Regions from separate parts of the Nocardioides sp. NPDC047086 genome, predicted to be linked through region 2. Evidence: predicted binding sites of a transcription regulator. Region 2 holds the regulator's gene; each other region holds the start of a gene.
The links. The regulator LexA, encoded in region 2, represses DNA repair genes until DNA is damaged. The targets are predictions, from matches to a motif close to TCGAACANNTGTTCGA.
Positions count from the first base shown of each region.

Region 1: ABZ796_RS12730 (SAV_6107 family HEPN domain-containing protein) is a predicted target of LexA. The motif match lies at 1,617-1,632, and genes of this name have one in related genera.
Region 3: ruvC (crossover junction endodeoxyribonuclease RuvC) is a predicted target of LexA. The motif match lies at 3,470-3,485, and genes of this name have one in related genera.

Region 1 covers NZ_JBEYUV010000014.1:96,299-103,313, reverse strand. Annotated here, with positions in the region: gene ABZ796_RS12745 (NAD(P)/FAD-dependent oxidoreductase) at 1-166, opposite strand, end outside; gene ABZ796_RS12740 (DUF4126 domain-containing protein) at 163-798, opposite strand; gene ABZ796_RS12735 (hypothetical protein) at 942-1,535, shown strand; gene ABZ796_RS12730 (SAV_6107 family HEPN domain-containing protein) at 1,726-2,163, shown strand; gene ABZ796_RS12725 (methyltransferase domain-containing protein) at 2,201-2,929, shown strand; gene dinB (DNA polymerase IV) at 2,981-4,186, shown strand; gene ABZ796_RS12715 (DUF3040 domain-containing protein) at 4,332-4,700, shown strand; gene ABZ796_RS12710 (DUF3488 and transglutaminase-like domain-containing protein) at 4,728-7,015, opposite strand, start outside.
Region 2 covers NZ_JBEYUV010000017.1:30,615-37,629, forward strand. Annotated here, with positions in the region: gene ABZ796_RS14100 (ATP-dependent DNA helicase) at 1-1,177, shown strand, start outside; gene ABZ796_RS14105 (MXAN_6640 family putative metalloprotease) at 1,235-2,791, opposite strand; gene ABZ796_RS14110 (alkaline phosphatase D family protein) at 2,866-4,530, opposite strand; gene lexA (transcriptional repressor LexA) at 4,628-5,410, opposite strand; gene ABZ796_RS14120 (LysM peptidoglycan-binding domain-containing protein) at 5,593-5,985, shown strand; gene ABZ796_RS14125 (hypothetical protein) at 6,100-6,969, opposite strand.
Region 3 covers NZ_JBEYUV010000029.1:15,407-22,421, reverse strand. Annotated here, with positions in the region: gene secD (protein translocase subunit SecD) at 1-780, opposite strand, end outside; gene yajC (preprotein translocase subunit YajC) at 788-1,156, opposite strand; gene ruvB (Holliday junction branch migration DNA helicase RuvB) at 1,244-2,326, opposite strand; gene ruvA (Holliday junction branch migration protein RuvA) at 2,333-2,935, opposite strand; gene ruvC (crossover junction endodeoxyribonuclease RuvC) at 2,932-3,456, opposite strand; gene ABZ796_RS19730 (YebC/PmpR family DNA-binding transcriptional regulator) at 3,620-4,387, opposite strand; gene pdxT (pyridoxal 5'-phosphate synthase glutaminase subunit PdxT) at 4,494-5,072, opposite strand; gene ABZ796_RS19720 (signal peptidase I) at 5,115-6,254, opposite strand; gene ABZ796_RS19715 (SipW-dependent-type signal peptide-containing protein) at 6,251-6,844, opposite strand; gene ABZ796_RS19710 (LPXTG cell wall anchor domain-containing protein) at 6,841-7,015, opposite strand, start outside.

The DNA.
Region 1 (7,015 bases), on a different contig from region 2:
AGGTCGCCGACGCGTCCCAGGTGAACCCCTCCTCGCGCACCGGCACCAGCGCGCCGCCGAGCTGACCGGAGGCCTCGAGAAGGGTCACCGAGTGACCGAGCTTGGCCAGCCGGGCGGCGCTGGCCATCCCGGCGTACCCGCCCCCGAGGACGACAACGTTCGTCACGAGACGGGGTAGGGCTTGGTGGTGCCGTCGGACGGTCCTTCCGGCGGTGGGGCGCCTCGTCTCCCTCGCCGGGTCAGCCTGCGCCAGCCTCCGCGAACGGTGCGGACGATGAGATACACCAGCACCAGGCCGGCGACGAGCAGGACCGCGGCGACACCGGCGGCGGCCAGCGGGTGCTCGGTCGCGAACCAGACCACGCCGAGGACGAGCCCGTCCTCGGCCAGGCTGACCACCGAGTTGGAGACCGGCTCGGGGGAGGAGTTGACCGCCAGCCGCTCGCTGGCCTTGACCAGGTGGGACATCAGCGCGGAGGTGCCGCCCACGACGCCGGCGACGGCAGCGTTGAGCGAGTCGGCCTCACCGGCGATCAGGACACCGATGATGGCGCCGATCGTGGGCCGGATCACCGTGGAGATCGAGTCCCACGTCGAGTCGATGTAGGGCACCTTGTCGGCGACGAACTCGATCGCGAACATCAACCCCGCGGCCGCCAGCACCGGCCAGGTGCCGAGCACGTCAGGGATCTCCTCGGCCCCTGTCGTACGCTGCACGACGCCGAGCACCAGCACGACCAGGTAGGCGTTGATGCCACTGGCCCACCCGCTGGAGAAGGTCAGCGCTAGAGATTCCATGGAGACATCTTGGCGTACGGCACCGACGGCCAGGACCCGGCCCGAGACCGAGCGCACGCGATCCCGTATTTACCTCCGTTGTGCCCCGTACGGCAGAATGGGCTGATCAACGCAGAGTTCCCCCCACGTCGCAAGGAGACCGGATGACCATGACGACACCCGACGAGAACGAAGGTGTGGTCGTGAGCGAGGACCCGGAAGCCACCGTCGAGGTGGCAGCCCTCGCTGCTGAGCCCGTGCCGCGGGAGATGACGTGGGCGGTTCGGCTGATCGTCGGTCTGATCGCGTTCAGCGCCGTCGTGGTCGTGGTGATGGTGCTGCGTTCCGACGACCTGGTGCGCGCGTGGGCGGAGGGCAACGCCTCGGCCAAGCGCATCTTGGAGACCGAGGGGCTCGAGGCCCTCATCAACCCGCCCAACGACAACCGGGTCAGCGCGCCGGCGTTCATCGCCCCTGCGATCACCCTGTTCGGCGTGATGGCCATCATGCTCGGCGTGCTCACGGTCTTCCTTCGCAACGGCTTCGAGTGGGCCCGCATCGTGATCACCTTCCTGGTCTTCATCTCCGCGGTGGCCAGCGTCGGTGGCATCCTGACCGGCCCGCCGGTGATCATCAGCGTGCTGACCGCGATCGCGATCGTCATCGCCGCGGGGCTGCTGGTGGTCATGTGGCTGCCGGCCAACACCCGCTACATCCACCCGCCGCACCGCATCCGCGGCGCCGTCGCCGACGACTGAGCGACCGCAGCACCGATCGACACGCCCCGCCACCGAAACGTCTTGTGACTGTCGGTGGCGGGGTGTAGTTTGATCTCGTGTTCGAACAAATGTTCGAACACCCAGGCTCTGGCGGGCGTCGTCCTCGACCCCCGACGCCCGCCGGAGCCGTCCACTGCGGGGTCGACCGTGAGCGAGTTAGGACGACCCGATGCATCTGTTGCCGGCGACGACGCACAACTACCTCTTCCGCGCCACCGAGACCCTCGCGGAGGCGATCGTGGCCGACGACGTGCCGAGCAGGTACGCCATCGCTCACGTCGCCGCACTCCAAGCCGCCGCCGCGCTGATCGCCGCCCGCACCGATCCCGTCGAGGCCGCGAGCGCCGGTCGCCGTCGTCCGTGGAACGCCTGGGTCCGCCTCAAGAAGGTCGCGCCCGAGCTCTCCGAGTGGGCCGACTACTTCGCCGCCGGGGCCGCCAAGCGCGCCGCCGCGGAGGCCGGCTCGATCCGGGCGGTCACCGCCGAGGAGGCCGACGAGCAGGTGCGTGACGCCGACCGGTTCCTCGCCGTCGTCGAGGAGTCGCTCGGGCTGATGGCCCACACCTCTGCGGCCACTCCACTCCGTCACGACCGCCTCGTGGGCTGATTCAGATGCCGTGGACACAGGGCCTACGCTTGGCCCCATGTCAGCTGGCTCCGCTTCCACCAGTCGTCGGGCAGGCGCCCGGACCGTCGCCGTCTGGGACGCGCTCGACCCGGTCCTGGCCGGAGGCCCGCTCGACGTCCTCGACATCGGCGGCGGCACCGGCACCTCTGCCGTACGCGTCGCCGGGCTCGGCCACCGGGTCACCGTCGTCGACCCCAGCCCCGACGCGCTGGCCGCGCTCGACCGTCGCGCCCGCGAGGCCGGTGTCTCCGTCGACGCACGCCAGGGTGACCTGGCCGCACTCTCCGACGTGGCCGATCCCGGCGGCGCCGACGTGGCGCTGTGCCACGGTGTCCTCGAGGTCGTTCCCGACCCTGCGGCGGCACTGGCGGGGATCCGCGAGGTGCTCCGTCCCGGCGGCACGCTCAGTTTGCTGGTCGCCCAGCGCACCGCCGCCGTCCTCTCCCGTGCCCTGGCCGGCCACTTCGCGCAGGCCGCCGAGCTCCTCGACGACACCGCTCCGCAGGGGCGCTCCGGTCGCCGCTTCGCTCTCGACGAGGTCACCGGGCTGCTCGAGGCGACCGGCTTCGAGGTCGGGGACGTTCGGGGCGTACGCGTCTTCGTGGATCACGTTCCGGGGTCGCTGCTCGATGTCGATCCTGCGGCGACCTCCGCTCTGGTCGATCTCGAGCAGCGGGCATCGACTCGCGCCGACTACTTGCCGTTCGCGACCCAGCTGCACGTGCTCGCTTCGCTTCGCGGTTAGCTCGCTTCGCTTCGCCGAGTCAGCGCTTGTCCGCGTCCTTGGAGGATCGGGGTGACCTCCTCCGCTAGCGCTCCGGAGGCCACCCCGATCCTCCATGTCGACATGGACGCCTTCTTCGTGTCTGTGGCGATCAGACATCAGCCCGAGCTCTGGGACCAGCCGGTGGTGGTCGGGGGACATGCACGTGGCGTGGTGACCTGCGCCAACTACCCGGCGCGCGCCTACGGGGTCCGTGCCGCGATGCCCGGCTCGATGGCGAGGAGGCTGTGTCCTCAGCTCGTCTCGGTCCGCCTCGACTTCGGTGAGGTCGCCGAGGTCTCCCATCAGGTTCGCGAGATCTTCCGCCGCGCCACCCCGCTGGTGGAGGTGGTCAGTGTCGACGAGGCGTTCCTCGACGTACAGGGAGCGACCAGGCTCTTCGGCAGCCCCGAACAGATCGCCCACCGGATCCGGGGTCAGATCGCCGAGGAGCTGAGCATCACCTGCTCGGTCGGTGTCGCGGCGACCCCGAGCGTGGCCAAGGTCGGCAGCCGCAAGGCGAAGCCCGACGGCGTCGTGGTCGTCCGGCCGGAGGAGATCCCGGAATTCCTGCATCCGCTCGACGTCGGTGAGCTCTACGGAGTCGGCCCGAGCACCCGGACGCGGCTGCGGCGGCTCGGCTTCGAGACGGTGGGCGACATCGCCCGCACCCCGGTGCCGACCCTCCACCAGATCCTCGGGCACCGCCTCGGCGGCCACCTGCACCGGCTCGCGACCGGCACCGACCGGCGCGAGCTGACCGGGCGGCTGGGTCCCGACCTGCCCGACCGCTCCACGGGCGCCCAGGAGACCTTCGGCCACGACCTCGGCGACCGCGAGGACATCGTCCGTGAGCTGCTGCGCCTCTCGGCCCGCGTCACCCGGCGGATGCGGCGAGCCGGCACGGTCGGCCGCACGATCGCGCTGACGGTTCGGTTCACCGACTTCAAGACCATCTCGCGCTCCCGCACGCTGCCCGATCCCACCGACGTCACCCAGGAGGTCCACGCCGCCGCGGTCCGCCTCTACGACGAGCTCGATCTCCGGGGCCGGGCACTGCGCCTGGTCGGGGTCCGGGTCGAGCACCTGGTCGCCCGGGAGGGCACCGACCGACAGTTGCTGCTCGGCGAGCGGGAGCGGGGCTGGTCCGAGGCCGACCGGGCCATCGACCAGGTCGCCGAACGCTTCGGATCCACCCTCGTCCGCCGCGCGAGCCTGCTCGATCAGGGCCGGGGTTGACGCAACTGCCTGTTCGCTTGACACAATCGGACCAGGTTGTGCCATGTGGCAGAACGTCAAGGGGCAAGAATTTTCTGGGCTTACTACCGCCTTCAGGGTGGCCAGCCTAGACTTGGAGATGCCCCAACAGGACATGGGAGGTACGGTGCCACTCTCGGAAGAGGAGCTTCGCCTGCTCGAGCAGATGGAGCGCGCGCTCTCGGCGGAGGACCCGAAGTTCGCCTCCGCCCTCCGAGGCACGGCCCTACGCCGTGCCCAACGTCGACACGCGGTCATCGCGGGCATCGTGCTCGCCGGTGGAGTCGCGTTGCTGATGACCGGTGTGATCTCACGGATGTGGATCGTCGGGGTGGTCGGCTTCCTGGTGATGCTGGCTTCGACCTCCGTGCTGCTCACCGCTCTTCGTGGTGCTGCCGCGGTCGAGGAGGAGGACGGGGAACACACTCCCCGCAGCTCGTTCTTCGACCGGGCCAGCGAGCGCTGGAAGCAGCGCCGCCGCGACAACGACCTCTGAGACAACGACCTCTGAGAGGTCCCGCCTCTAGGACGAGATCAGCTCCCGCTCGGACCGGGCAACCGGCCCGTCGGTGGCTGGTGCCGAGGGGCGGCGGAAGACCGACGCCGGCCACAGGCGTGCCCGGCGCCGGGCACGCCTGTCGGCATGCTCCCTGAGCGCGGCCGAGACCAGGCGTACGTCCTCCCTGACCGCCGCGGCCCCGCGATGCTCCGCGTAGCGGTTGCGCTCGACAGCGGCGACGATCCGCTGCAGTGCGAGCATCGGCTCGCGTCCCTGCAGATGCGGGGCCAGGCTGGTGGCCTCCTCCCGCGGCGAGCGGGTCCCGGACCAGGGCAGACCGAGGTCGATCGCGGTGTCACCCAGCTCGCGCCAGCCGGCCTCGGCGTCGCCTCCGAGCCGCGTCGCCCGCCGCCGGCGCCGGATCACGGCCGGGGCCGCCAGCGCGACCAGGCCGACCAGGCCGATGATCCCGAGACCGGTCCAGACGGCGCCGGCGTTGGACTCCTCGGTGCCGGTGTCGGCGACCTCGGGGGTGTCGGGCTCCTCGCGCTGCGGCCGGTTGGGCGCCGGCGCGACGCTCGTGCCGGCGCTCGGCACCGGAGCCTGGGGCTCGTTGCGGGCGTTGCTCAGCGCGCCGGTGGTGTAGCCGGGCTCGCTGGTGTCGGCGGCCGCCGGGGTCGGCTCGAAGCGGATCCAGCCGATGTCCTCGAACCACAGCTCGGGCCAGGCGTGCAGGTCGCGACCGCGGAACTGCCACACGCCGTCCTCGTCCTGGTCGCCACTGAGGAAGCCGAAGGCGACCCGGGCCGGGATGCCGAGCTCGCGGGCGAGCACGGCCATGGCCGTGGCGTACTGCTGGCAGTAGCCGACCTTGTTGTCGGTCAGGAAGTCCAGCAGCGCCGCGCTGTCGGTGCCGACGTCGCGCTCCAGGCTGTAGGTGAACTCGCCGCTGTGGCGGAACCAGTTCTGCAGAGCGACCGCCTTGGCGAACGGCCGGTCCTGGCCGGCGGTCCGCTCGAGGGCGATCTCCTCGATCCGGTCGGGGAGCAGCGGCAGGTCGGTCATGCCCGGTGGCGCACCGACGCCGGGCTCGCCGGCGGCGAGGAGGCGCTCCTGGGACGGCTCGACGGGAGCGGCCGTCATCCGCCAGCTCTGTCCGGCGACGGTCTGGTCCCTGCCCTCGGTGGACATGAAGTCGAGGGTGTCCTCGTCGTAGCGCCACGGCCCCCTGGCCGTGACCTCGAGCGGGTGGGTGAAGATCGGGAGCCAGGTCGACTGGAACTTCGCGCTCGCCCTGAGCTGGTAGGTCGTGGGATCGCCCAGCAGGCTCGCGTCGGACATCGGCGGCTCGAAGGTGGCCACGCCGCTGTGGTCGGAGGGCACGTCGCGGTTGCCGGAGGTCCACTCCGTGCCGGTGAACTTGGTCAGGGCTCCGACACGCAGATAGGACGGCGGCGTCTCGGTGTCGCCGTAGACGGGCGTCACCGACACCATCACCTGGTCGCTCTGGCGGCGAAGGTCGTCGTAGAGCCCGACGGTCGGGTTGATCACGCGCAGGGGGCCGTCGCCGTCGCCCGGGCCCAGGCCGGGAAGGGAGACGTTCGGGCTGGGCAGCCACGCCGGGGTGAGCAGGGCGATCACGACCGCGGAGACGCCGATGACCGCCGGCCCGGCGGCGGGCACCACCGGCAGGTCGTCGTCGAGGCGCCGGCCCCAGCGGCCGAGCTGCTGGGCACGGTCGAGGCGCAGCATCACCAGGAACGAGGTCGCGGTGAGCGCGAAGACGACCCAGGAGACCCCGCCCCAGCCGCCGGCGCCGATGATGCTGAACGGCACCGTGAAGATGCCCAGCGCCACGAGCCCCATCATCGGCGGCCGACGCAGCGAGATGGCCAGGACGTCGGCCAGCAGCACCGCCGCGACACCGCCGGGGATGAGGTAGGGCGCCACGTCCTGCCCGGACATCGGCAGGTCGAACGGGTTGAACGCGACGTACGCCTCGGTCATCTCGGCCACGACCCGTGCCCGGCCGCCGCCGGTGACGGGGAAGGGGTGCTGCACGACCAGGAGGCTGGTCGCGATCGTGCCGAGAAGCGCCTGCAGCAGGACCACGACCGAGCCGTGCACGCGCAGCAGCCGCGCGGAGACGCCGGTGCCGACCACGAGCAGGCCGGCGACCAGGATCGGGCCGAGGTAGGGGAACCGGGCGTCCGTGAACGAGCCCCAGGAGGAGAGCGCGAACAGGACGGTCGTGAAGCTGGCCAGCGGTACGGCCACGGCGGGCACGACGCCGCGGGCGTCTCGGGAGGTCA
Region 2 (7,015 bases):
CGAGGGCTCCGAGGCCGACGACCTGGCCGATGCCTCCGACGCGCTGCGAGCAGCGATCAACGAGACCTCGCCGGGGCGGCTGGTCACGCTGCCCGAGGTCGTCTCCGACGCGCTCGTGCTGGTGCGCGACGCGGCCAGGTCCGCGCTCTCGGCGCTGCCGAAGCCCAAGGACTCCGACAGCGCCGACCCCGGCTTCCAGCAGGCCAAGGGTGGTTTGCAAGAAGTCTTCACCACCGCCGAGCGGATGGCCGCGGCATCCGAGCACGACGTGATCTGGATCAACGAGGGCAGCGACCGGATCCCGCCGCGGCTGTGCGTCGCGCCGCTGCAGGTCTGGGCGCAGATGCGCGAGAAGCTGCTCACCGAGAAGACCGTCGTCTTCGCCTCGGCAACACTCAAGCTCGGCGGTGACTTCGGCCCGGTGGCCGGATCCCTCGGGCTCAAGGCGGAGGAGCGCACCGAGGTGGGCGCCGCGGCGCAGCGTACCGATGACGTGCTGCCGTGGATCGGGCTCGATGTCGGCAGCCCGTTCGACTACGGCAAGCAGGGGATCCTCTACGTCGCCCGCCACCTGCCGCCTCCCGGGCGCGACGGCATGGGCGCCAAGACTCTCGACGAGATCGTCGACCTGGTCGACGCCGCCGACGGGCGTACGCTCGGGCTCTTCTCCTCCCGTCGCGCCGCCGAGGCGGCCGCGGAGGTCGTGCGCCAGAAGCTCCCTCACCTGACCACCCTGGCCCAGGGTGACGCGCAGCTGCCCGAGCTCGCCGCGCAGTTCGTCGCCGACCCGCACACGGTGCTCTTCGGCACGCTGTCGCTGTGGCAGGGCCTCGACGTCCCCGGCGACACCTGTCAGCTCGTGATCATCGACCGGATCCCGTTCCCGCGGCCCGACGACCCGCTGATGTCGGCCCGGCAGCAGGCGGCCGACAAGGCCGGCGGCAACGGGTTCATGCAGGTCGCCGCCACCCATGCCGCGCTGCTGCTCGCGCAGGGAGCCGGCCGGCTGATCCGCACCACCTCCGACCGGGGTGTGGTGGCCGTGCTGGACGCCCGCCTGGCCACCGCCCGCTACGGCGGCTTCCTCAAGGCCAGCCTGCCGCCGATGTGGGCCACGACCGACCCCGCCATCGTGCGTCAGGCTCTGAAGCGACTCTCCGAGTCAGCCTCTGTCTGACCGAGAACCACGCCGAGTCGGCTCGTCATGACGAGCCGACTCGGCGTGGTTTCGCGCTCAGCGGTAGGTCTTGGCCCACCAGCGGTGGGTGGCCTTGTCGGGCGTCGCGACGCCGTGGCAGGAGAACGCGGTGCCCTGGCCGCACTTGAAGTTGCTGCTCGCGTTGGCGAAGGTGACCTCGACCTTGCGGATCCGCTTGGAGGAGAAGCCCTCGATGGTCTTGGTGGCGATGCCCTTGCTGTTGGGCTTGAGGTAGTAGACGCCGCGGGTGCCGTCGGTGCGGAACACGCTGACCACGGCGCCGTTGGCGTTGGGCCGGGCCACATCGACCTTGACCCGCAGCTTCCAGCCCTTCCCGACCTTCTTCGGGACGAGGCGCTGGGAGGCGTAGGTCAGGTGCTTGAGGGTGAACTTGCCATCGACGGTCTGTCGCTTGGCGGGCAGCGCGGTGCGGCCGTCGTAGACCGGCGGGTAGTAGGCGCCGCCCTCGCTGTAGCTCTTCGAAGGCGCCAGGTTGGCGGCGGCGAAGCGGGTGTACTCCAGCTTCAGCGTGGTGCCGCGGGCGGCGAGCGCCTGGCGGACGGCGGTGGTGGAATAGGTCGACGGCGCCCGGTTCCAGATCGAGAGGACCACCTCCGGCAGGGTCCCCCGCTCCTTCGCGAAGCGCTCGGACAGGTAGCGGAAGAAGATCCAGTTGCCGTAGATGCCGAGGTTGGAGGCGCTGGAGTTGTCCAGCGGCTTGCGCTGGTCCTCGAGCTGGCCGTAGCCGAGGTACTGCCGGTTGTCGTTGATGCTGTCGTAGACCTCGTCCTCGACCCAGGTCGCTGTCGACTCCATCATCCAGCGGTCCTCGCCGGCGTCGTAGGCGAACTGGACGGCGTGGAAGTACTCGTGGGCCGCGGTCACCCGGAGGTTCTCGGTGGGCGTGTTGTACGAGCCGTACTCGCTGGTGGCGTAGTCGTTGTCGAGGACGCAGTAGGCGGTGGCGGCGGTCTTGGAGACCTTCGTCTCGGGCGCGCAGTAGCCGTAGTAGCCCTCGTCGTAGAGGTTCTCCAGGTAGATGTCGACCTTGCCGGGGGTGACCGCCTTGTCGGGCGCGGGCTTGCGGTAGCCGGCCTGCACGTAGAGGTTGTGGACCTTGGTGACCACGTCACGGACCTGGGTCGCGTACGCCGCCGAGGCGCGGTCGCCGCCCTTGCCCGGCGAGTAGTGGACGCAGACCACGTCGCTGCAGGTCTGGGTCGCGGTGCGCGGGCGGGCGAGCAGCTCACGCGCTGCGGCCTTGTTGGAGCCGTCCAGGGCGTCCTTGGCCTTCCACAGGTCGGCCAGCGCGATGGTCGCGTCGGGCCGGCCGGCGACGTGCCGCCCGGGCACGACCTGGCGGGCGCCGCGCACCGACTGGTTGCGCTTGATCTTCTTGGCCGCGGCGAGCGCCTCCCGGGCCGCCTTCTCGGTCACCGGCTGCTCGGCGCTGGTGTCACCGCCGGTCCTCACCGAGGACGCCGGCGTCGACCCGGTTGCGGGCATGGTGGCGAAGAACGTCGCCGCGACCATGCCTGCGATCAAGACGAGGGAGCGCTGTTTGCGGTTGATCCGGCGGGCAATGTTTCGCATGAGGTACCAGACGTTCGGGAAGGCAGACCTGGGCAGTCTAAGCGCAGAGCGCCGCTGTGTCCGGGGGACACGGCCTAGACGGGCTGCGTTACGTGATGGAGCCGGTTGCTTCCGGTTGCCGTGGCGTACGACCTGGTCCAGGTGGCCGTGGTGTCGGCGTCCTTGCGCTCGCCGATGACGTACCAGTCCATCTGGGCGCGGTTGCGGGTCACGTCGAGGACGGAGTAGCCGTGGTCGTCGAAGTTGAGGTAGCGGACGTGGCGGTTGGCGGTCCTGATGATGTTCTCGACCGTGACGCTGACCGTGCGGCGCGGCGCGCCGAGGATGTCCTTGAGGTTGTTCGAGGTCACCGAGGTGGCCACGAGCTCGACGCCGGCGGTCTTGCCGAGCGGGTAGACGGCGGAGTCGTACGGCAGGTCGCAGGCCCACGCGGAGTGGATGTCGCCGGTGACGAAGACGGTGTCGGTGATCGCGTTGTCGCGGATGTGCTCGAACAGCTCGGTGCGGTCGGCGGTGTAGCCGTCCCACTGGTCGACGTTGTAGGCGACGCCGTTGTCGGGTAGCAGGCCGGTGACGTCGTTGACCGGGGCGATCAGGCTCTTCGGGAGCGCGCCGAAGGTGACCGGCGCGATCATCACCGGGTTGCCGACGATCTTCCACCGGGCGTCGGTGAGCAGGCCGTCCTTGAGCCAGGCCAGCTGCTCGTCGCCGGTGATGGTGCGGTCGGGGTCGTCGACCTCGGCGAGCTCGGTGCGGGCGACCTGCTCGGAGCGGTAGGAGCGCAGGTCGAGCATGCTCAGCTCGAGCAGGGTGCCGAACCGCAGCCGCCGGTAGATGCGGTCGTGGAGATGATCGCGGGTCTCCACCGTGGCGGTTCCGCTCACGCGCAGCGGCATCCACTCGTCGTAGGCCTGGTTGGCGTTGGTCTTGCGGTCGATCCAGTCGTACTCGCCGGGCTCGTTGTTCTCGGCACCCAGCAGCCAGGCGTCGTTGGCCGACTCGTGGTCGTCCCAGGTGACGATCCAGGGCAGCCGGGCGTGGGCGGCGGAGAGGTCGACGTCGCGCTTGTACTGCGCGTGCCGGATCCGGTAGTCGGCCAGCGTGTGCAGCTCGTTGGCGGGCTCGTGCGGCCGGACGTCCTCGTTCGCCATGCCGTAGCCGTACTCGCCGGGCGCGTACTCGTAGATGTAGTCGCCCAGGTGGATGATCGCGTGCAGGTCGTCACGGGCGGCCAGGTGGCGGTAGGAGGCGAACCAGCCGGCCTGCAGGTTGGAGCAGGAGACCACCCCGAAACGTACGTTCTCGGGGGCCGCGTCGGCGGCCGGAGCGGTGCGGGTGCGACCGACGCGGCTGGCCTGGCCGTTGTAGGTGAAGCGGTAGAAGTACCAGCTCTCCGGGGCCAGGCCGGTGACATCGAGCTTCACGGTGTGGTCGCGGTCGGGACCCGTCTGCTGGGATCCCTTCGCGGTGACGCGGCCGAAGTCCGCGGTGGGGGAGACCTCCCAGCGGACCAGGACCTCCTCGCCCTGCCCGGACCCCGGAGTCGCATCCGCCGTCGGCGTGACCCGGGTCCAGATGACGACGCGGTCCGGGAGCGGGTCGCCGGAGGCGACGCCGTGCTGGAAGTGGTTGAGCGAGCCGCTGGCGGCCTCGGCGGGATCGGGAAGCGCGACGGCTCCGGCGGCGGTCGCCAGCCCGGCGGCGATGAGGGTGCGGCGGTCGATCTGCGTCTGGGTCACGCAGTAGGGAACGACGCAGCCGCCGGCCCTGTCATGGGTCGGCGGCTGCAGTTCACGCAGAGTTCCCGGAGTGGTTCCGGGAGGTATGGCACGGGGCTCAGAGGCTGCGCAGGACCGCCGTCACCTTGCCGAGGATCCTCGCGTGCGTCCCGTCGATCGGCTCGTACGCAGCGTTGTGCGGCAGCAGCCAGACCTTGCCGTCCTTGCGGGAGAGCGTCTTGACCGTCGCCTCGCCGTCGATCAGCGCGGCCACGATCTCGCCGTTCTCAGCGGTCGGCTGCTGGCGCACGACCACGAAGTCACCGTCGCAGATGGCCGCGTCGACCATCGAGTCACCGGTGACCGAGAGCAGGAAGAGGTCGCCGTTGCCGACCAGCTGCTTGGGCAGCGGGAAGACGTCCTCGACGCTCTGCTGGCTCGAGGTCTCCTCGGCCAGGATCGGACCACCGGCCGCGATCCGCCCGACCAGGGGGACCATGGCGGCGGCGGGGTTGGGGTTGATGTCGGCCTCGGCGGTGATCGTCGCCTCGGCTGTGCTGGTCTCCTCGGGCTCGCCGGACATGGCCTTGCGGTGGGCCATCACCTCCGGAAGGAAGACCTCGAGAGCGCGCGGTCGCTTCGGGTCCTTGCGGATCAGACCACGCTGCTCCAGGGCACGGAGCTGGTGGGCGACGCTGCTGGTGCTGGTCAGCCCGACCGCGGCGCCGATCTCGCGCATGCTGGGCGGGTAGCCGCGCTGCTCGATGCTGTCGCGCAGGTGAGCGAGGATGCGCTGTTGACGCGGCGTGAGCCCGGTCGCGTCCGGCGGCCCGTCGGGCAGCTCGCGGACGCGGCTCTTCTTCGAACCGCCTGATCCGGTGCCTGTCTTCTGCGTGGTCATGTCATCACATTAGTCCCTCTGGCACCACGACATCAAACATTTGTTCGACGTCGCAGGCAGCGCGTGTCGGCGTTCGAAAATTCCTGGGGTCGCTACTTGCGTTGTTCGAACACGTGATCTACCTTCGAACATGTGCTCGATCGAACACGTGATCGAGAGACTTGTGATCAGGAGGCCGTGAGATGAGTGCAACCGTCTATGTGCTGCCCGTAGCCGAGCCGCCGCGTCCGGTGCCGGAGGTGCGCCGCTCGACCGTGCGGCTCACCCGTCGCGGACGAGTCGTCGTGTTCGCATTCGCGCTCGTCGTGCTCTTCGGGATCGCGCTGATCGGCGCGCGGGTGGCGTTCGCGGTGGAGAACAGTGGCGACACCGATGCCGGATTTCGTGGCCCCGCCCCCGCCGCCCACACGATGGTCGTCGGCGATGGCGACACGCTCTGGGATGTCTCCTCGAAGGCCGTCGCCGGGACCGACGCTTCGATTCGGGAGATGGAGCAGACGATCAAGGAACTCAACTCTCTCGAGTCCTCGATGCTCGTGTCCGGCCAGACCCTGATCATTCCGACCGCGCCGTAGGGCGTCGCCACAGATGTCCGGCTGCTCCTTCGACCCCTGGCAGCCGGCTACCGGGGAAAGAGTGAGAGTGCTGCAGAGGATGGGAAGCGTCTGCAGCACTCTCGCGTATCCGGGTCAGTGGCGCCCGCGGTAGGGGCTGTCCGGCTCGGCCGGCGGCCACTGCTTGTTGCGAGTGCCGTGCCGCGGCGGCCACTCGTCGTCCGGCTGGACCGGCGGGTCCTGGGGCTGGCGCTGGGTGGGCATCGCCTGGGTCGCGGCGGGATCCTCGGTCGGTCGAGCCCGCGAGCCGGTCTGGCCGTAGCCGGCCGGGGCCGGATAGGCACCGGACTGATATTGCGCCGAGCCGGCCTGCTGGGCCGGGTAGCTGTCCGAGCTGTATCCCTGCGGGGCGTACCTCGGGGTGCTCTGCGGCGTCGAGGTCGGCGTCGGCGGGCTGGAGTAGTAGGACGGCTGGGCGGGCGGCGGGCTGGTCGGCGGTTGGTAGGACGAGGCGCCGTAGGCGGCTCGACTGCCGGTGGTGCCGTAGCCCTGATCGCTGTTGGGGTAGCCGTAGGGCGACTGGGAGCCGGTGTCGGTGTAGGCCGAGCGGTTCGTGGTGTCACCGTAGGGCGGCTGGCTCCCGGTGTCGGAGCTGTGCCGGCCGTAGGAGCCGGTGTCGTCGTAGCCGTAGGGGCCGGTGCCGTAGTAGTCCTGCTCCGGGTACGCCTGATCGGAATAGGTCTGATCGGCGTAGGTCTGGTCGGGGTAGGCCGGGTCCGAGTAGTCCTGCTCCTCGACGTAGGCGTTGGAGTGGCTACCGGTGTAGTCGTCGGCGGGTGGCGTCGTCGGGGTGCCGGTGAGGGCCCGCCAGGCCTTCCCGGCGAAGGTGAACGTCAGGAAGAGACAGGCGACTGCAACGACCGCCGCGATGGCGAGCTTCGCCCAGGCGCCGGAATCGCCTCCTCGTGCGTCGGCCCCGAAACCGACGGCGACCCACACGAGCACTCCCCAGATGATGAGGAAGGCAAGTGTCGCGATCGCAGGCAAGATG
Region 3 (7,015 bases), on a different contig from region 2:
CTCGATCACGGCCGGCGTCAGCAGGTAGGGGACGCCGTCCTCGTCACAGGTCAATAGCGGCTTGCCGGGGATGTCCTCGGCCGGCTCGGCGCCCGGAGCGGGGCAGGTGAAGGAGCTGTAGGCGGTGGCCCACTCCTGCGGCACGTTGCGCATGAACTTGACGGCGTCGTCGACCTTGACGACCTTGTTGTCGTTCTGCTTCTTGGGCTCGGCGCTCGCCGAGGCCGAGGGGCTGGCGCTCGGGTCGGCGCTCTCGGACGCCTTCTCCGACGCGCTCGCGGTCTCGGAGGCGCTGGCGGTCTCGCCACCGAACGCCGCGCGCGGCGAGGTGCCCGGCACGGTCCCGGTCGAGGGGTCCTCGACCATCGAGCCGCCGCCGGAGTCGGCGGCGCCGCAGGGCTTTTGCGGGCTACAGGCGACCAGGCGGAAGCGGAGCTTCGCGGTCTGACGGACGCGCTCGGCGGTCTCCTGCTGCACCTTGCCGGTGCCGGGGATGGAGACCTTGATGACGTCGTTGCCCTCGGTGGTGACCCGACCGCCGGTGATGCCGGAGCCGTTGACGCGCTGGTCGATGATCGATTTGGCCTCGTCGAGGCTCTCCCTCGGGACCGATCCGCCCTCGGTGTTCTTCGCGGTCATCGAGATCTCGGTGCCGCCGCGCAGGTCGAGCCCGAGCTCGGGCTTCCAGGTGCCGGCGAACGCGATGCCGCCGAACATGATCGCAATGGCCAAGAAGAGCAGTGCGAGTGTCCGGCCGGGGCGCGCTGTCTTGCGTGCCATGTGTTGGTCAGTCCTTCTTGTCGAGGTCCACGATGACGTTCTCGGCGCCCTCAGGGGTCTCGTCGGCCTTGGCCTCGACCTCGGGCTCCTCCGCGGTGTCCTCGTCGATCTCCTCGGCAGGCGCCTCGGTGACCTTCTGGGCCACGGCCTGGCGCACGACCTGGATGACGACGCCGTCGGCGATCTCGACCTTGATGTTCGTCGTGGCCTCCTCGACCTCCGTCACCGTGCCGAAGAGCCCGGCGGTCAGCATCACCCGGTCACCCGGCTGAAGGTTGAGCTGGAGCTCACGAGCCTGCTTCGCACGCTTCTGCTGCGGCCTGATCAACAGGAAGTAGAACAGGACGATGATGACGATAAAAGGAAGGAATTCCACGGGGGTTCGGCTCCGACAGTCTGAGTGGTCACCGGCAGGCGCACGGCGACGTGCAAGTCTAACCAGGCACCTGGTTAAGACTGTGAATCAGGCCTCATCCCACAGCGTTTCCTTGGACCACGCGGCAGCCTCGGCGTTGGCCGGTACTGGCAGCCCGAGGTGCTCCCACGCGGCCGGGGTCGCGACCCGGCCGCGCGGCGTACGTGCGAGGAAGCCGGTGCGCACCAGGAAGGGCTCGGCAACCTCCTCGACCGTCTCGCGCTCCTCCCCCACCGCGACGGCGAGGGTGGAGATGCCCACGGGGCCGCCGCCGAACCTGCGGCACAGGGCGTCGAGGACGGCCAGGTCGAGACGGTCCAGGCCGAGCGGGTCGACCTCGTAGAGGTCGAGCGCCTTCTCGGCGATCTGCTGGGTGACCGTGCCGTCGGCCTTGACCTGGGCATAGTCGCGTACGCGGCGCAGCAGCCGGTTGGCGATCCGTGGAGTGCCTCGGGAGCGGCCGGCGATCTCGGCGGCGCCGTCGTCCATGAGGGTGACGTCGAGCAGGCCCGCGGAGCGGCGCACGATCAGCTCGAGGTCCTGGGGGTCGTAGAGCTCCAGATGACCGGTGAAGCCGAACCGGTCCCGGAGCGGGCCGGGGAGGAGTCCGGCGCGGGTGGTCGCGCCGACCAGCGTGAACGGCGGCAGGTCGATCGGGATCGCGGTCGCGCCCGGCCCCTTGCCGATGACCACGTCGACCCGGAAGTCCTCCATGGCGAGGTAGAGCATCTCCTCGGCGGGACGGCTCATCCGGTGGATCTCGTCGACGAAGAGCACCTCGCCCTCGTTGAGGCCGCTCAGGATCGCGGCCAGGTCGCCGGCGTGGGTGATCGCGGGGCCGGACGTGATCCGCAGCGGCGCCGACATCTCCGCGGCGATGATCATCGCGAGCGTGGTCTTGCCGAGTCCCGGCGGCCCGGACAGGAGTACGTGGTCGGGGGCCCGCTCGCGCTGCCGGGCCGCCTCCAGGACGAGGCCGAGCTGCTCGCGGACGCGTTGCTGGCCGATCAGCTCGTCGAGGGTCTTGGGACGCAGCGCCGCCTCGACAGCCCGGTCGTCGCCGTCGGCCTCGGCAATGGTGAGCGAGGAGAAGTAGTCCTCCTCGGCCCGGTCCAGGTCGTCCTCGTGCATGGGTCCTTATGCCTTCGAGAGGGTTCGCAGGGCCGCCCGGAGCAGCAGCGAGATGTTGGCCTGGTCGCCGGCCTCGGGCTCGATGGCGGTGACCGCCTTGTCGGCGTCCCTGGCGTTGTAGCCCAGGCCGATGAGGGCCTCGGTCACCTGGTCGCGCCAAGGTGCGGCGCCCGGCTGGACGGCGGCCGGTGCGGAGGCGGTGCCGGTGGGCGCGCCGATCCTGTCCTTGAGCTCCAGGATGATCCGCTGGGCGCCCTTCTGGCCTATGCCGGGGACCTTGGTGAGGGTCTTGGCGTCCTCGCCCGCGATGGCCAGGCGGATGCCGTCGGGCGAGAGGACGGCGAGCATCGCCTGGGCGAGCTTCGGGCCGACGCCGGAGGCGGTCTGGAGCAGCTCGAAGAGGGTGCGTTCGTCGGTGTCGGTGAAACCGAACAGGGTCAGCGAGTCCTCGCGCACGACCAGGCTGGTCGGCAGGTGTGCCTCCTCCCCGGTGCGGAGCGTGGCCAGCGTGTTGGGCGTGCAGAGCAGCTCGATGCCGATCCCGCCGACCTCGACGACGGCGGTGGAGAGACTGACTGCGGCGACCTTGCCGCGCACGGACGCGATCACTTCTTTGTCCTTCCAGCAGCCGCGAGCGCGGCTTCGATGCGGTTCTGGGCGCCTCCGCGCCACTGGTGGGTGATGGCCAGCGCGAGCGCGTCGGCGGCGTCGGCCGGCTTCGGCGGGGTCGGGAGCCGCAGGATGCGGGTCACCATCGCGGTCACCTGGGCCTTGTCGGCCCGGCCGTTGCCGGAGACGGCTGCCTTGACCTCCGAGGGTGTGTGCAGGGCGACCGGGAGACCGCGTCTCGCGGCGCAGACCATCGCCAGCCCGCTGGCCTGGGCCGTACCCATGATCGTGGAGACGTTCGAGCGCGCGAAGATCCGCTCGATCGCGACCGCGTCGGGCCGGTGCTCCTCGATCCAGGCGTCGATCCCCTTCTCGATGCTCACCAGCCGCTCCCAGACCGGAAGGTCGGCCGACGTACGGATCACACCGACGTCCACCATCGACAGCGGGCGGCCGAGCGAGCCGTCGACCACGCCCATCCCGCACCGGGTCAGGCCGGGGTCGATCCCAAGCACCCTCACGCACACACCTCCATCGAACGTCTGTTCGCAGACTACAGACCCCGCGCCGAATCATCAGGTAGGGCGTGCCGAGAATGTAGTTGTGGGCGACGAAAGTAGAGTTTCGTCGCCCACAACGCACGATTCGGCACGCCGTTTCGACCGACTCGGCGCGCGCGGGAGGTCAGGCGTCGACGGTCTCCATGACCTCGTCGGGGATGTCGGCGTTGGAGTAGACGTTCTGGACGTCGTCGAGGTCGTCGACGGCGTCGATGAGCTTGAAGACCTTCTCGGCCGACGGCGCGTCGGCGACGGGGATGTCCATGCTCGCGACGAACTGGACCTCGGCGGAGTCGTAGTCGATGCCGGCGTCCTGCAGCGCGGTGCGGACCGCGACGACATCGGACGGGTCGGAGACGATCTCGAAGGACTCACCGAGGTCGTTGACGTCCTCGGCACCTGCGTCGAGGGTGGCCTCGAGGAGGTCGTCCTCGGTGACCGTCTTGCCCTCCTGCGCCTTCGCCACGACGACGACGCCCTTGCGGTCGAAGAGCCGCGAGACCGAGCCCGGGTCTGCCATGGTGCCGCCGTTGCGGGTGACCGCGGTGCGTACCTCCATGGCCGCCCGGTTGCGGTTGTCGGTCAGACACTCGATGAGGAGCGCGACGCCCTGGGGGCCGTAGACCTCGTACATGATCGTGTCGTAGCTGACCCCGCCGCCGTCGAGCCCACCGCCGCGCTTGACCGCACGGTCGATGTTGTCGTTGGGGACCGACTGCTTCTTGGCCTTCTGGATCGCGTCGTAGAGGGTCGGGTTGCCGGCCGGGTCGGGACCGCCGGTCTTGGCCGCGATCTCGATCGTCTTGATGAGCTTGGCGAAGAGCTTGCCGCGCTTGGCGTCGATCGCCGCCTTCTTGTGCTTGGTCGTTGCCCACTTGGAGTGGCCGCTCATCTGAAAACCGTCCTTTGCCCCGCGTCGTCGCTGTGCTTGTCGAGCCGCCTCCGGAGTCGTCACAGGGCAGCAGGTGCCCATTCTAACTACGTGGCCTCGGTCACCGTCACCAGCAGGTGTCGAGGAAGAGCCGGTGCAGCCGGTCCTCCCCGTTGACCTCGGGGTGGAAGGACGTCGCCAGCAGATGCCGGCGGCGTACGGCGACGGGGTGGCCCGCCACGCTCGCCAGCACCTCCACCTCGGGGCCGGTCGCCTCGACCCAGGGCGCGCGGATGAAGACCGCTCGGACCGGCTCCTCCACCCCGGCGACGCTCAGGTCGGTCTCGAAGGACTCGGTCTGGCGCCCGAACGCGTTGCGACGCACCGTGATGTCCAGGCCGCCGATCGTCTCCTGACCCTCGGCACCGTCGAGCAGGCGCTCGGCGAGCAGCACCATCCCGGCACAGGTGCCGAAGACCGGCATCTTGTCCGCCACCCTCGCCCGGAGCGGGTCGAGCAGCTCGAAGGTCCTGGCCAGACGCCACATCGTGGTCGACTCGCCACCGGGCAGCACGAGCCCGTCGCAGGTGTCGAGCTCGGCCTGGCGGCGTACGGGAAGGGTCTTGACCCCCAGCCGGGTCAGCGTGGCCAGGTGTTCGCGGACATCGCCCTGAAGAGCGAGTACGCCGATGGTCGGTGCAGTCACCTCGGCAGCGTAGTTCGGGGTGAGGGCCGCACGGAACTCGGCTCAGGCGGTGTTGCACTCGAAGGAGGCGAAGGCGAGCACCGCGCTGCTGGAGAAGTTGATCTGGACGGTCGTCGCGCCGTACCAGCTGCTGCCGGTGAGGTGGGAGCGCACCCGCAGCTGCAGCCGGGTGTTGGAGAGCAGGTTGAGGCCGATCAGGTTGCCCAGCGTCGTCGCGTTCTGCTGATACGCCTGCCTCGAGCCGGCGGCCCCGGCATGGGCGACGGTCACCGCAGCACCCTGGTTCTGGTTGGTGTCGCGGTTGAAGAACTGCAGCTGATAGTCGTAGCTCGCCAGCGGCGGAGCGGACGCCGGCGCGACGCCCTCCCAGCGCAGCGTGATCGTGCTGCCGAGCGCCTGGTTCTGCGCCTGGCAGTTGCCGGTCGCGCTGCCGGTGCCCCCGCCGGAGGACGGCGCCGCGGTCGGCGAGACCAGGCTGGTCGTGCCCAGCGTGCCGCCGGTGACGACCACCGGGTCCGTCCAGGCCGCCCAGGTTGGTGGCATCGCCGTACCCACCAGGAACGCGAGCACGAGGACGGCGAACACGAGCCGTCCTCGGCGCAGCCGGCGGCCCTCGGCGGGCTCCGGTGCGGGGTGCGGTGGTTCCGGCGGCTCGGGGACCACGGGGGCGCTCGGGGCGGGCGGGTTCGCCCGGCGGCGCATCAGGATCGTCAGCAGCAGCGCCGCGTACCCGGCGAGCACGAAGATCCCCGGCGGGTGCGAGAGCCAGGCGATCGCTGCGCCGAGGTGGGGCACGGAGAAGACGACCCGGTCGGCGGCGGTGACCTGGTAGGGACGCAGGTCGGCGGTGTCGTTGGCGTCGCCCTGCAGCCGCAGCAGCGAGCTCGACTCGGTGTGGTCGATCGAGACGACCCGGTGCGTCACCCGGGTGCGCTCGTACGGCACCGAGACCACGTCGCCGACCTCGATCTCGTGGTGGTCGACCGGCACCGCGAGCGCCAGCGATCCGGTCGGGATCGCCGGCGACATCGAGCCCGAGCGGAACACGAGCGGGCGGACGTCGAAGGCCAGTCCCGCGAGCAGGATAAGCAGGCACAGTACGCCGGCCACCGCGGCGACGGTGAGGGCGAGATCCCCCGTCCGCCGGGCGGCGGTGGCGGCGAGGTGCTGCAGTCGGGTCACGGCAGCTGGGTCCCGGTGAGGGTGAAGGTGAGGTTGCTCGAACGGCCCTGGGCGGTGTCGGGGGCGTCGGTGCCGAGCGTCACCTGCAGACAGAGCGTCTGCGACGCGCCCGGCTGGAGCGTACGCGCGGTCGCGATGCCGGAGGAGGGCAGCGGGCCGCCCGTGCCGGTGAGCGCCGTGCCCGGGCAGGTCTGGTTCAAGGTGCCGTCGTCGGTCACGCTGGTGTCGGCGGTGACCTTGAGCGTGAGCGGGGCCAGCGTGCTGGTCGAGGAGGCGCTCGTCATCGTGTAGCTCAGCGGGATCGACCCCGCGTTCTGCACGGTCAGGATGCCCGCCGAGGAGGTCCCCGGATACATGCCGGTCAGACTCAGCGCGGTGAAGCCGGTGTAGGGGTCGGCGCCGTTGACCTGGAGGTCCAGGGTGCCGGTCGTCAACGTGGCTCCGGTGACATCGACCGTGTCGGTCCAGTAGGCCAACGTCCCGGTCGCCCCGATCGAGACGACCACGCCGAGCGCGAGCAGCGCGCGTACGCGCGCCGACCTCACCGCACGCCGTAGCGCTGCCCCCGGGCGCCGTCGTGGACTGGTCATGATCTTCCCTTTCGCTTGCTGCGTAGGACGAGGGCCGTGCCCCCGCCGATGAGGAGTGAGGCCAGGGCGATGAGCGACCACGTCACCGGGCTGCCGGTGTCGGGCAGCAGACCCCCGTCGCCCGCGCCTTCTCCGTCGCCGTTGCCGTCGCCGTTGCCGTTGCCGCCGGGC